4 regions of the Colwellia sp. BRX8-5 genome follow, and region 4 is predicted to be linked to each of the others. Evidence: predicted binding sites of a transcription regulator. Region 4 holds the regulator's gene; each other region holds the start of a gene.
What was found. The regulator sigma-54, encoded in region 4, starts transcription at its own class of promoters, with help from an activator protein. The targets are predictions, from matches to a motif close to GTTGGCACGNNNNTNGNNT.
Positions count from the first base shown of each region.

Region 1: the regulator sigma-54 is predicted to act here: its motif matches at 2,346-2,364, upstream of H4J62_RS03215 (P-II family nitrogen regulator).
Region 2: the regulator sigma-54 is predicted to act here: its motif matches at 1,687-1,705, upstream of H4J62_RS12520 (P-II family nitrogen regulator).
Region 3: the regulator sigma-54 is predicted to act here: its motif matches at 1,814-1,832, upstream of H4J62_RS02265 (PEP-CTERM sorting domain-containing protein).

Region 1 covers NZ_JACGVR010000003.1:89,840-93,492, reverse strand. Annotated here, with positions in the region: gene H4J62_RS03225 (Dyp-type peroxidase) at 1-440, opposite strand, end outside; gene H4J62_RS03220 (ammonium transporter) at 703-1,962, opposite strand; gene H4J62_RS03215 (P-II family nitrogen regulator) at 1,973-2,311, opposite strand; gene H4J62_RS03210 (HDOD domain-containing protein) at 2,743-3,588, opposite strand.
Region 2 covers NZ_JACGVR010000017.1:69,259-72,911, forward strand. Annotated here, with positions in the region: gene H4J62_RS12515 (ammonium transporter) at 1-1,311, opposite strand, end outside; gene H4J62_RS12520 (P-II family nitrogen regulator) at 1,298-1,636, opposite strand; gene H4J62_RS12525 (phosphoribosylaminoimidazolesuccinocarboxamide synthase) at 1,966-3,069, opposite strand; gene rplT (50S ribosomal protein L20) at 3,345-3,653, opposite strand, start outside.
Region 3 covers NZ_JACGVR010000002.1:166,702-170,354, forward strand. Annotated here, with positions in the region: gene H4J62_RS02260 (hypothetical protein) at 1-756, opposite strand, end outside; gene H4J62_RS02265 (PEP-CTERM sorting domain-containing protein) at 1,041-1,742, opposite strand; gene H4J62_RS02270 (LysE family translocator) at 2,205-2,846, opposite strand; gene H4J62_RS02275 (LysR family transcriptional regulator) at 2,962-3,653, shown strand, end outside.
Region 4 covers NZ_JACGVR010000007.1:165,167-168,819, forward strand. Annotated here, with positions in the region: gene rapZ (RNase adapter RapZ) at 1-32, opposite strand, end outside; gene ptsN (PTS IIA-like nitrogen regulatory protein PtsN) at 64-519, opposite strand; gene hpf (ribosome hibernation promoting factor) at 565-852, opposite strand; gene H4J62_RS07555 (RNA polymerase factor sigma-54) at 876-2,384, opposite strand; gene lptB (LPS export ABC transporter ATP-binding protein) at 2,464-3,195, opposite strand; gene lptA (lipopolysaccharide transport periplasmic protein LptA) at 3,192-3,653, opposite strand, start outside.

The DNA.
Region 1 (3,653 bases), on a different contig from region 4:
CCATCGACAAAGCCCGTTAAATCACGACCATCAAGAAACCTAAAGGCACGCACTTGCTCAGCCAGTTCAACGCTGTTGGCTAATAAAGCACAAACCTTGGTACTAACAATATGATTAACGTCTGCACGGTCGCTTCTTATTTCGATATAAAGATCATAACTATCAGCTGGAGCTGCGCGATCATCACATTCAAGCGCGGAAAAAGGCTTTAAATTTTTAGGTCTTCCTTGTGGATACAACTCATCCCAATAGTTAGCACCGATAGCAATAACACCAGCTAAGTTAGATTCTGAAAAACGATCTGCGTAATGATCGAATAAGGCAGGTAATCGAGAAAGTGCGTGACGAACATGAGCATTTTTATCATCTAAAACATTAAACATCAGATAATAACCGTGCAAACTAGGTTCTGCGCAAATACCGAATTGTTCTCTTGCCATCAAAATTCCCAAAAATGTAATGTATATTAATATTTCAATTTTACACAGTTTCTTAAAATTCACAGTAAATCATTTACGATAATAAAATAAGATAAAACCGTGTTGCTTTTTACAGCTACGCCAACGCACCTTTATTAGTAGCAGCACAAGTACTGATAATTTCTGTGCAGCTAAAAGTATTAGCCTTTATCTTGTACATAAAAAAACAGCCCTGAGGCTGTTTTATGATTTATCTTGTTAATATAGATAACACTAGTTGGTATTAAGTAAACTCAGGGTAAGCTTCCATACCACAATCTGATTTATCCATACCTTGATACTCTTCTTCTTCAGTTACACGAATACCCATAACTTTCTTAAGTACATACCAGACCACAAAACTTGCACTAAATACCCAGACAAAGATGGTTGCTGCACCGATTAATTGTCCACTAAAGCTTGAAGCAGGGTTAGTAAGAGGAACAAGCAGTAAACCAAACAAACCAACGACACCATGTACTGAGATAGCACCGACTGGATCATCTATTTTCAGTTTATCTAAACCAACCACTGACAAGACAACGATGACACCAGCGACCATACCAAACAAGGTTGCTTGCAATGCCGTGGGTGTTGAAGGCTCAGCAGTAATAGCGACTAATCCCGCTAATGCCCCGTTTAATGTCATGGTTAAATCTGCTTTTTTAAATAGTAATTTCGCAAAAATTAACGCGGCGATAGCGCCACCAGCGGCCGCTGCATTGGTATTTAAAAAGACCATAGCAACTGAATGTGAACTGTTGATATCGGCAAGCTTTAAAACTGAACCACCGTTAAAGCCAAACCAACCCATCCATAAAATAAATGTGCCTAATGTCGCCATAGGTAAGTTAGCACCTGGAATGGCATTAATACGACCATCTGCTCCATATTTACCCTTACGTGCGCCAAGTAACAAGACACCCGCTAATGCTGCTGATGCACCTGCCATGTGGACAATACCCGAGCCAGCAAAATCAGAAAAGCCTAAGTCACCTAGGGTGTACAAACCAAAGACAGCATTACCGCCCCAAGTCCAGCTACCTTCAAGTGGATAAATAACGGCAGTTAACACAACGGTAAAAATAAGGAATGCCCATAATTTCATGCGTTCAGCGACGGCACCAGAAACAATCGACATCGCTGTTGCAACAAAGACCACTTGAAAGAAGAAATCAGACGCTTTGGAGTATATAGCTCCGCCATTAAAACCATCTTCACGGCCAGAAAATTCTTTTAATACCGCATCAGCATCGATTGTTTCGATGCCAGATAAGAAGAAACCACCACCGTACATAATTTCGTAACCGCAGGCCAAATACATCATGCAAGCAATAGCATAAAGCGCGACGTTTTTAGTCAAAATTTCTGTGGTATTTTTTGCACGCACTAAACCGGCTTCTAACATAGAGAAACCCGCGGCCATCCACATAACAAGAGCACCACATATCAAGAAATAGAAAGTGTCCATTGCATACTGTAATTGAAAAATATTTTGTTCCATGATTTACCCCTTAAATAGCTTCAACATCTTGCTCACCAGTACGAATACGTACAGCTTGCTGTAAGTCATAGACAAATATTTTACCATCGCCAATTTTACCTGTGTGCGCCGACTCGGTAATTGCTTTGACTAAGCGTTCAACAACATCATCATTGACAGCAATTTCAAGTTTCACTTTCGGTAAAAAGTCCACTTGATACTCAGCACCACGATACAGTTCGGTATGACCTTTTTGTCGTCCAAAACCTTTTACTTCACTGACGGTTAGTCCTTCAACACCAATTTCAGAAATTGCTTCTCTGACATCATCCAGTTTGAAAGGTTTTATTATTGCGTTAACCATTTTCATTATGTTTAGCCTTATTTATGATTTGTACATAACAATACAAATGTTATGCCAAAGACTAAAATACTTAATATTCATAAGGTTAAGATTAACAATAAAAAAAAGGCTATTTAAAAGCACTTCGTTGGTGCATGAAATTTTATCAATGACAGTAATTGGTGCATGATTTAATTAGCATGCAAGGAAGTCCCGTTTGTTAAATAAAACTATTAGCGGTGTTAGGCAAGGAAAGGTTAATTAGCAAGGATGGCAAAGACAGTTCTGCTATCTGAGAGGTTTATTACTCGGTGACAACTCATGATTAATGAGTGTATTAGCTGCGCAGACAAGGTAAGTGCAATAAAAATTGAGATGAGGTTAGCTCAGCAAAGAAAAGCTATTGCTAAATAGATCACTGCCCTCACCCACAGTTATTATATCAAAAGATATAGCGGTTAATAAAGCATAGAGGCACTTGGGTTAAGTACAGCAAGGATACTTAAACGTTCCATATCACAGAAGTCGCTGGCATCACGCAACAGCTCTTGTTGCACTGATAACGCATCGAGTTTTTCATCACTAATGACATCGGCTTGGCAATGACTTTTGCATTGGTGGTTCAGTGTCATTATTCGTTTAGCAATATAAAGTAACTTAGTTTCGTCGGTACTATGTTGAAACTCCTCTTCATCTTGATAACGTATAGGTTCAATCAAGCTGTAAGGAAGTTGCCATTGTTTTAATAATTCAGCGGTAATGTCAGCGTAGGAAAAACCCAGTGTTTGTAGTTGTTTAGTCCAAGGCAATTCATCTGAATTAATATGCTTACATTGTTCTACTTTTTCAGGCATAAATTGATGTATGACTAATTCGCCTAAATTATGCAGCAAACCTAAAATAAATAATCGTTCCGCATTAGGTACGTTTAGTTTAGTGCCTAAAAATTTAACCGTTAATGCACAGTCAACACTACGCTCCCAAAAGTCATCTAAATATTCGGGACTGGCTTTTAGTTTTCTAAAGGCATCAGTGGTAAAATAAGCAATAACTAAGTTGTAAACTTCGGTAATACCCAAGATTAAAACCGCTTTAGAAATAGTGTCTATTTTACCAGGATAGTTAAAAAAAGAGCTATTTGAGAGCTTTAAAATAGTCGCTGACAAGGCGGGATCAAGTAAAATGACATCCGCTATATCATCAATAGTTGATGATTCGTTATCAATTAACTCTTTAATGCGGATAAAAGAATCCGACAATACAAATATTTCACTCGCCTGTTCGGCGTATTCAACAGCATTCATAACAAAAATCCTAACAAGAAATATAGGGTTGTTTTTATATAAAAATAAAACACTCAGCAAATAAA
Region 2 (3,653 bases), on a different contig from region 4:
ATGTTCAATTAAATCAAGGCCCGTTATTTCTTGTTCTTTATCAACCCTTAAGCCTTTAGTCATCAAAGATACAAGCTTAAACAACACGTAAGAGACAACCGCCGTATAGACAATAACAGCGCCAATTCCCACTAATTGAACACTGACCTGCCCTAACATCGTGGTGATACCCTCTGCATAACCATAGCCACTAAAAGCGCCTAGCTCTGTAGAAGAAAACACACCCGCTAATAAAGTGCCTAAAATACCCCCAACACCATGCACGGGAAAAACATCTAAAGAATCGTCAATTTTTAACTTTTGTTTAATATAGACCGTTGAATAAAAACAAATAAAACCCGCAGAAATCCCTATAACTAGTGCGCCACCTGGGCCAACAAAACCTGATGCAGGTGTTATTGTCCCTAAACCAGCAACCATGCCCGTTACCGCACCTAAGACACTCGCTTTACCAAATTTTTTCCATTCAATAGCCGCCCAAGTCAGTGCACCTGCTGAAGCGGATAAATGCGTGACTAACATAGCCATTGCTGCGTCACCATTGGCAGCTAAGGCACTACCACCATTGAAACCAAACCAACCTACCCAAAGCAAACCTGCCCCCGTAATAGTCATAGTTAAGTTATGTGGCAACATAGGCGTTCGAGGGAAACCATATCGAGGACCTAAAACAACAGCAGCAACCAATGCGGCAACACCACAGGTAATATGCACCACAATACCACCGGCAAAATCATAAATGCCCATTTGGCCTAACCAACCGCCGCCCCAAACCCAATGAGTTACCGGAGCATAAACCGCAAGCAACCATAAGCCACTAAAGATTAAGACTGCAGAAAACTTCATTCTTTCTGCATAAGCGCCAATAATAAGTGCAGGAGTAATAACCGCAAACGTCATTTGAAATAAAGCAAACAAGCTTTCCGGAATATCACCAACAAGGGTTTCTTTGGTTATTCCCATCATAAGTACTTTGCTAAAATCACCTATCCACGCATTACCTTCACCAAAGGCTAAGCTATAACCGACCACAAACCAAAGTATCGAAGAAAGAGCAGCAATTGAAAAACACTGCATAAGAATAGAAAGAATATTTTTACGTCGAACTAATCCACCGTAAAATAAAGCGAGTCCGGGTAAGGTCATCATTAGGACTAGAGCAGTTGATGTGAGGATCCACGCCGTATTTGCCCCGTTCAATTCGTCATTGCTGGCAAAACTTGGCAATGCGACCGCGGACAAAAGTAAAACAAAAAGTGTTAATACTTTATTTATCGTTACGCTTGAGTGTAACTGTTTAAATAGCTTCATTATCTTTTTCACCTGTTCTGATCCTAACAATATGTTCGATGTTAGTGACAAATATCTTACCGTCACCTATTTTTCCTGTTTGCGCTGTTTCAAGAATAGTGTCGATAACACGCTCAACCATTTCATCCTTAACAGCGAGCTCAAGTTTCATTTTTGGTAAAAAATCGACAACATATTCTGCACCACGGTAAAGTTCGGTATGACCTTTTTGTCGGCCAAAACCATTAACTTCGCTTAACGTTAATCCTTCTAGACCTATCTCACTGAGTGCTTCACGAACATCATCGAGTTTAAAAGGTTTGATTATTGCGGTTATCAACTTCATTTGTTCACCTTTAGTGCATATTATTTAAGATTGTTTATATAAATTTATTTAAGCACCATTTGTGCCCAAAGAGACAATCAAATAAAAAACAATAAGTTAAAAAATAATAATTAATATTACACCGCTCAAATGCACCAAGATGTTACACACAAACACAACCCAAACACCATATTGGTGCACAGATTATGACCATTAGTCAGATTCTATGTTTAAGAAAAAGTGTAAAGGGCAAAATTAAAAGTTTAGTATTAGCAAAGGCTAGAGATGATAAATAACGCACAAAAAAAAACCCTACGGGTGTAGGGCTTTTAAGCAGATACAATAACGACTTAATCGATTAGCTGATACTGCTCGCGTAAAATATCAATAATTTCAGCTTTAGGGTTAGCAGACAAAACAATTTTTTGACCGGTAATTTTCTCAGCGATCGCTGTGTATGTTTGTGACACATCCATTAACACGGATGCCGGTAACTCATTGTTACGAGCTAAAGCTAAGCGCTCGTCCATGCGATTTTTATTTAATAAAATATCAGCATCAGGGAAATGTGCTAAAAGTAATTGGCGGAAACCTTCTTTCGAGTTTTCAACCACTTTACCGGCACGATATTGCTCGCCATCCCAAATACGTGAAGAATCAGGCGTACCCACTTCGTCCATATAAATTAACTTGTCGTTGCCAGCTTTGTCTTTTACATAGCCAAATTCAAACTTAGTATCTACAAAGATTTGGTCAAGCTTTGCCAACGCATCAGAAATAACGTCAAAACCTTCCGTTAATAATTTTTCGTATAAAGTAATATCATCAGGCGTTTTAAAATTAAAGGCTTCAAAATTATCTTCAATATTTTTGCGAGTAATATTAACATCATCAATCGCAGGAACGCCCGGAATGCCTTCTAAAATACCTTTTGTTGAAGGTGTTTGTAGAAGTTCAGGTAGCTTTGAATCTTTCAATAATCCTTCAGCTAATTCGATACCACAAAAATCACGTTCACCTTTTACGTATGAACGCCACATAGAACCGGTAATATACTGACGACAGATAGCTTCAATCATTACAGGTTTAGCTTTTTGTACGATCCAAACAAACGGATGTGGAATATCAAGAATATGACTATCGGCTAGACCTTGATCTTTAAATAATTTAAACCAATGATTTGATATAGCATTCAGTGATGCACCTTTTCCAGGTACACCTTGCATACCACCTTCGCCTTGCCAGATACATTCAAAAGCAGAAATACGATCACTAATAACCATAATGGCTAAAGGTGTGTCGTCGGCAACATCATAGCCTTTCTCTTGAATTAGTCGCTTACTATCCGCGTCGGTTAACCAATAAACACTGCGCACTTTACCGCTGTGAACTGGTGCATCGGTACGAATAGGTAAATCATTATTTACCGCTAAAATTTGATCTGCAAGACTCATCGGTTTAAACCTTAATTATCAAGTTAATATTAATTGTAGCGAATAATATCTTTGCGCGTTATCCCAAAAGATAAAATAGTATTCGGTATAATTAATAAAAACATTTTAATACATTATAACCAAGGTGTTTAGTTTAATTTCCAAAGTAAAGAACGGAGCTAATAACTATTAGTAAGTACTTTAAAACGCAGAAAGTGAGCTAAAGAACAAGTTAGTATGATTAAAAAAAGAAAAGGACGCCTAATGGCGTCCTTATCTCAAAGCTTTTTCAAGTTCTATGCAGCTAAAGCAGCTTTCGCTTTTTCAACTAAGAATGTGAATGTTGCTTTGTCGTATACTGCAATATCAGCTAGGATCTTACGATCGATTTCAATAGCAGCCTTTTTAAGACCATTAATGAAAACACTGTAAGATAAACCGTTTATGCGAGCTGCTGCATTTATACGAGTGATCCAAAGCTGACGGAATTGACGTTTACGTTGACGACGATCGCGGTAAGCGTACTGACCTGCTTTAGTTACTGCTTGATAAGCAACACGGTAAACACGGCTACGTGCTCCGTAATAACCTTTAGCTTGCTTTAG
Region 3 (3,653 bases), on a different contig from region 4:
GCGATCATATGACTCAGACCACAAGTGTTTATCTGTTTCAGCATTGATGAGCTGAGCGGTTATACGCACTCTTACACCCGACTTTCTCACACTGCCTTCGAGTACGTTTTTTACACCCAAAATTTTAGCAACTTCCGAAATATTAATCTTAGTATCTTTATAGGCAAACGCCGATGAACGAGAGGTTACTTGTAGTTTCGGTATTTTTGCTAATACATTTAATATTTCTTCTGAAATACCATCTGAAAAGTATTCTTGTTCTTTATCAGAAGACATATTTACAAAAGGAAGTACAGCAATCGAGGTACCCTTTGGCTCTGATATTAATGGATTATTTGCATTAACTTTGATGGAAACTTGGGCAATAACTTCAGCTTGTTCTGTTGGCAAGACTAAAGCCGTTGGTGATTGAAAACGACTCTCATAAATAAAGTAAATCAAGGCAATTGCCATAAGGCCAATAATGATAAAATCTAATTTACGACCCGTAAGAGCAGCAGTAGAATCTCCAGATGATATGGCGGATTCAAGCTTGATACCGTCGGGAGTTATTTCAAACGCCCAAGCAAAAAAAAGGGCAAAAGGAAAACCAATAAGACCAAAAAAAAATACCGCAGTATTTATCCAATTAGGCAAGTGTAATGCCGGAACAGCAATTGACGTGATTTGAACAACAACCCAAGCAAGTACAAGGTAGGCAATCCCAACCTTGAAAACATTTCGCCTTTTCAGTTCTGATATCAAAGATTCAGCCACATTTAATCCATAAATATGTTTATTTTTTAGCCATGTATAATCAATGTAATGCTATTAATGACTTAAATCAAACTTGAGAGGTTTAATAAGCCAATTTGCTTAATATAAAATATTACACAAAAAGAACGCCTGCAAAGTGTAAATAGTTATCAGTAACTATAATTGTAATAATAAAAAGACATTAGTTAAGTTAGAACAAACTTAACTGAACCTACAAAAGCAAAAAAACACCAATCATTACAATTGATGTTTTTATATAACTAAGAACGTTTACACTATTATAGTTAGCTCTTAAAGCGACGCGACGCTAAGCCAATTAGACCTAACGCAAAAATTGCCAGGGTAGTTGGTTCAGGAACATTAACAGCAGAATCATTAACAGCAGCAGTACCAAAAAACTCAATTTCACCTAATTGGTGATTATTGCCGCTTACAACCGAAGTTGATTGGTAACGGAAAATACTATATGCCGTATTAACGTTATAATCATCAGCATTTGAAAACTGAATAACTTCAAAGCGTGTTGCCCCCCAAATAGAGCTTCCTGCTACGTCATAAGAATAAATAGACGTATAGTTGATTCCGTCATTTGAGCCTAAGATACTCCACTGATCGGAATCTCTGTTAGGAACATCATTTGCAGAAGAAAGTGTGAATTTATCAAGAATGTAACGATTTGTACCAAAATCAGCTTCTACCCATACATTACCACCATCGCAACACCACTTGGCGTTACCAGATGATAAAATGTTATCAAATACATTAAATGCACTCTCTCCATTGCCAAAGGCAGGTTCTATACTAGAACGAAACATTGCATTATAGTTTACATTCGAATTAGCAAGACCGTCATTCTCTGGATCAGTTAAATCACCACCCACTAATGCCTCAGTTCCTGTGCCAAGAATTAAACTTGCGCTGGCGGTAGTCGTAAGTAAAGTAAGAGCAGTTGTTAATAGTACTAATGGTAAAAAATTCATTTTCATTTTTTGTGCCTTTAAATTTATTTCAATTAAATCTGGGAGATAATTATTAAAACAATAATCATACCCCAGCAAAGCAAATAACAGGCCAACAAATTAAATAGGATATATTTCAATTGGTTATATAAAACAAAAAATAACATTAGAGTAAATATGTAAATAAATCTGACACACCCATCTCATCAACCAGTTGAATTCATTGTATTATTTAAAATAACAGTCATTAAGCTTCATTTAGCAATAAAAAAGTTCATCACGATGATGGCTTAGCTAAATCATTCAAACGTAAAGTGAGGCCAAAGAAACGATAGAACATCGCGCAGCTCTTATAGAAAGGCGATGTAATTTAGCTCAAGATTACGGCATGACCAAACCTATGGTTGCCAGCGAAATTACTGCGAGGGTAAATCACTGAAAAGCTGATATAAGTTGGCAGACCTAAATAAACGCCTGAGAAATTTTTACTTAAACAGCGTTCATTAAAATGAGCTTTATAGCAATTATCATCAATATGAATCCTGCGACTTTATCTATTTTGTGTTTGTGACGATTGAAACGAGGCATTATATTAGGGTGTGATAACAATAACGCCACACCGCTGTACCAAATAAAATGAGCCAACATAATAATTATCCCATAACTTACTTGCATTATTAGCGGAGTATCTACAGAAACAACTTGCGTAAAAATACTTAAGAAGAAGATAGATGTTTTCGGATTTAAGATGTTGCAGGTAAAGCCTCGACGCATCGCGTTAAAAGGCGACATTGCTGCTGTTTGATTGTTGTGATCATTATTTAACAGATCACGTGTTGTTAATAACTGCCAGGCAATATAAATAAGGTAAGCCGCTCCTAAATATTTGATTGTCGCAAATAACCAGGCGGAGTTTGCAATCACAACCGCTAATCCTGCAATCGAATAGCTAGCATGTATACAAACTGATAAACACATACCTAAACTCATATATAACCCCGATAAACGGCCATTATAGATACTCGTGCGAGTCACCATGACAAAATCAGCACCAGGCAACATAGCCATAAAAATAGCGATGGTGCTTACCGCAATAATTTCTGTCATGTAAGTACTTATTAACAACTCCATATTTCTCTCTCATCATTTAAAATAGTCTCATAACAACTCACTTGTTACTGTGCAGCTATGTTAATCTATGAGAAATTTAAAACAATACACCTATTTGTAAAAGGACTTGTGCTTGATGGACACAAATAAACTAATCCCTTTATTATCTGATATGGCTATTTTGGTAACTGTCGTTGAGCAGGGCAACTTTAGTAAAGCGGCAATAAAACTTGGGGTAACACCTTCAGCGGTAAGTCGCCAAATTAGCCGATTAGAAGATGCTTTAGGCATAAAGCTATTACAACGCACTACACGGCAACTAGCGTTAACTGAGTCTGGAACATTAACCTTTAATTATTGTAAACAGATGATAGAGTCTGCAGAGCAAGCCGTTAATGCCAGTAGCTCGACAACATCGACAGTTAGTGGCTTGTTGAGAGTGGCAGCACCAAAATCACTCGCCAATCGCGTATTGCGACCACTCTTTGTTGAGTTTTTAAAGTGCTACCCTGATATTCAATTGCATTTAAAAGTAACCGACCGGATTTTAGACCCTATTCATGACGGTGTTGATTTCTTAATTCATATCAATGACAGCCCGATTGAAGCTTTGGTCAACGTTAAAATTGGTCGCAGTGAACAAGTGTTATGTGCCAGTCCTGATTTTCTAGCTAAACATCCGCTACCAACACACCCCGACGATTTAAAAAATTTACCCTGTCTTTGCTTAGGTGAAAATATGTCAGATAGCCGGTGGCGATTTAGTCAAAAAAATCAACAAACAAGCGTACAAGTCACTGGTTCATATTTACTTAACCACAGTGAAAT
Region 4 (3,653 bases):
CCTGAGCGACCACTGACTATCAAGAGTTTCATTTGAGTTTTCCTGGATTATTATTAGATTTTATTAACGTTTAGCATGCTTTATTAAAGTAAAAAGCTCTTGCGAATTTTGGCATTTTCTTACTTGCTTTGCGAACTGTTTAGTACTAAATATTTGCGCAATACTTTGTAAGGTATCTAAATGTTGTTGGCAGTTTTCTTCGGGGACAAATAACGCAATAATAATATCGACAGCACGGTTGTCTATCGCATCAAATTCAACGGCTTGTTCACTGGTCAGCAATACAGCAATAACTTGTGACGTGTTGGTTAATCGACCATGAGGAATCGCAATGCCATTTCCTATGCCGGTAGAGCCAACCTTTTCACGCGCCATTAAGCTTTCGAATAATTGATGAGTATCAATATTGTCGAATTTTTTTGCCGCAGTTGTGCTAATTATTTCAAGGAGTTTTTTTTTGCTTGTACCCTTAATCGCACACAGGGTGCAATCAAGGGTAAGGATATCTTGCAACTTCATTATACTACTTAGATTCTTTGGTGAGTGAACAGGCGATAAACAGCATTAATGCTGATTCGTTTTACCTTTGTACTTCAATATTTGCCGGTCAAGCTTAACAACAAGACTATCAATAGAGGCATACATGTCAGCATTTTCAGCTTTTGCATGTAAATCAGAGCCACTAACGTGAACAGTCGCTTCAGCAATTTGATTTGATTTTTCAACGGTGAGAACAACATGAACATTATTGATATGATCAAAATGTCGGCTTAATTTTGCCATCTTAGTCGTGACGTTTTCTCGTAAAGCTTCGGTAATGTCAACATGGTGGCCAGAAAGATTAATTTGCATAAGCTTAATTCCTCATCTTTTCGTTAAAGTAAACTTTTTCGTTGGTTAGAAGGTGGAATAGAAAGTGACTCTCGATATTTTGCTATGGTGCGTCGAGCTACATTTATCCCTTGATCGGCTAATAAATCAGCCATTTTACTATCACTAAGTGGTTTTGCTGGGATTTCGGCAGCAACAAATTTTTTGATTAATGCACGAATAGCTGTTGATGAGCATTCGCCACCGCTTTCGGTGCCAACATGGCTTGAGAAGAAAAACTTCAGTTCGAAAATTCCACGTGGCGTATGCATGTACTTTTGTGTCGTCACTCGTGAAATGGTTGATTCATGCATATCGACAGCTTCGGCAATATCATTTAAAACCATTGGACGCATGGCTTCATTACCATGTTCAAAAAAGCCAATTTGACGTTGCACAATACAGTTTGACACTTTTAATAAGGTATCATTACGGCTTTCTAAGCTTTTAATAAACCATTTAGCTTCTTGTAAATTTGAGCGAATAAATTGTGTGTCCGCTGTCGACTTCATCGAACGTGACATCGAAGCATATTGCTGATTCACCGAAAGTTTTGGCGCAGTATCAGGGTTTAATTCGACCACCCAACGGCCATTTTTCTTTTCAACAGACACATCAGGAATAACATACTGATCGTCACTCTTCATCACACTATCGCCGGGTCTAGGATCAAGTGATTGAATAAGACGCACCACTTCGCGCAGTTGCTCTTCTTTCAGTCGAGTTTTACGCATTAATGTACGATAGTCTCGGCTACCCAGCAGATTAATATGGTCACGCAAAACTAACTTACTTTCTGCTAACCAAGGTGTAGCGGGGTCAAATTGATTAAGTTGAATGATTAAACATTCTGAAATAGAACGAGCAGCGACACCGACAGGATCAAAGAGGTTAATACGTTTTAGTACCACCTCAATTTCATCAAGCTCTACTCCTTCAATGGCAACACTTTCTAAAATGTCTTCACTAGATACCGTTAAGTAACCGGCGTCATCAACAGCATCAATAATTGCTGTCGCTATAGCGCGGTCTGTTTCGGTAAAAGGGCTTAATTCCATTTGCCAGCGCAAATGATCTTGAATGGAGTCTTGAGTCTCGCCTTGGTAAGTATAATCTTCTGAAGCTGGGCCTGAGCTTGAACTTGCTGCACCGGCCGTGTAGTTATCATCCCAAGTGGTATCCATGTTTAATTCTTCAGGGATATCGTTCTTGTCCATGGCTTCAGTGGTGGTGATTTCATCAATGGTAGGCGTAGCGTCTTCGCTACCATCAGAAGCAGGGGCTTCTTTAACGTCACCATTACCGGCAGTGTGAGCTTCTTCAAGGTTGTCAGTACTTTTATCTTCGGGATTATTTGAAGACTCATCCATTTCTAATAATGGATTACTTTCTAAGGCTTCCTGAATTTCTTGTTGAAGCTCTAACGTAGACAGTTGCAGCAATTTGATTGCTTGCTGCAATTGTGGCGTCATGGTTAATTGTTGTCCTATGCGGAGTTGTAGAGTAGGGCGCATTTAGGTCATTAACTTCCTATTATTTTTAATGGGATATTTTCGTTTTTTTCATACGAAGATACTATTCATTTACTGACTACTATAGCGTGAATTGTTCACCAAGGTATACATCTCTTACGTGTTGATTTGCAAGAATTTGATCTGCAGTACCTTCTGCAATAAGTTCACCATGACTAACAATATACGCATGTTCACATACATCGAGAGTTTCACGTACATTGTGATCAGTGATCAACACACCAATGCCACGTTCTTTTAAGTGTAGAATAATTTTTTTAATATCACCTACTGAAATTGGGTCAACACCAGCAAAAGGTTCATCTAATAAAATAAATTTTGGTTCAGCAGCTAATGCGCGAGCAATTTCTACTCGGCGGCGTTCACCACCAGATAAGCTCATGCCTAAATTATCTTTGATATGACCTATGTTGAATTCTTCAACAAGATGTTCTAATTTTTCTTCGCGTTCAGCATCTGATAATTCTTTTCGTGTTTGTAAAATAGCCATAATATTGTCGTAAACACTGAGTTTTCGAAAAATAGAGGCTTCTTGTGGTAAATATCCGATGCCTTTTCTCGCACGCTCATGCATAGGCGCTAACGTCAGGTTTTCGTCATTTAAGATAATATCGCCACTATCACTTTCAACTAACCCCACAATCATATAAAAAGAAGTTGTTTTTCCGGCACCATTTGGGCCCAGTAAACCGACTATTTGTCCTGCTGAAACTTGCATACTGACATTTTTAACCACTTTTCTGCCTTTATAGGCTTTGGCAAGGCCTTTTGCCATTAGGGTGCTAGTGCTCATAAATTAATTTTTTCCTGAGTTTTCGCGTCTGTGGTTGTCGCTTTAATTTTTTCTTTCGGCTGAAAAATCGTTTTAGTGCGTTCGTTAGATTTACTTTCAGCATTAACATACTGAGTGGCAATATTGTAAGTAATTCTACTGCCACTAACCTCACTACCTTCTTGCTGTAATAACGCATTTCCTGAAATTATCACTAAATTATTTGCGGGCTCATATCTTATTTCGTCTGCTTGTAAGCTAAGAGGAGTGCCATCGGCTAAGGTTTGTTTAAAGGTTGCTGGCTTCCCTTTAGCGATATAGGTTTTTTCTTCACTGCCAGATTGAGTCAGCACTTGTACTAAATCAGCACGTATAACTAATGAACCTTGAGTGATCACCACGTTATCAATATAGCTGAATATTTTATTTTTAAGATCAACGGCTTGTCTTGAAGCGTTAATTTCAATCTTTTGTTTTAT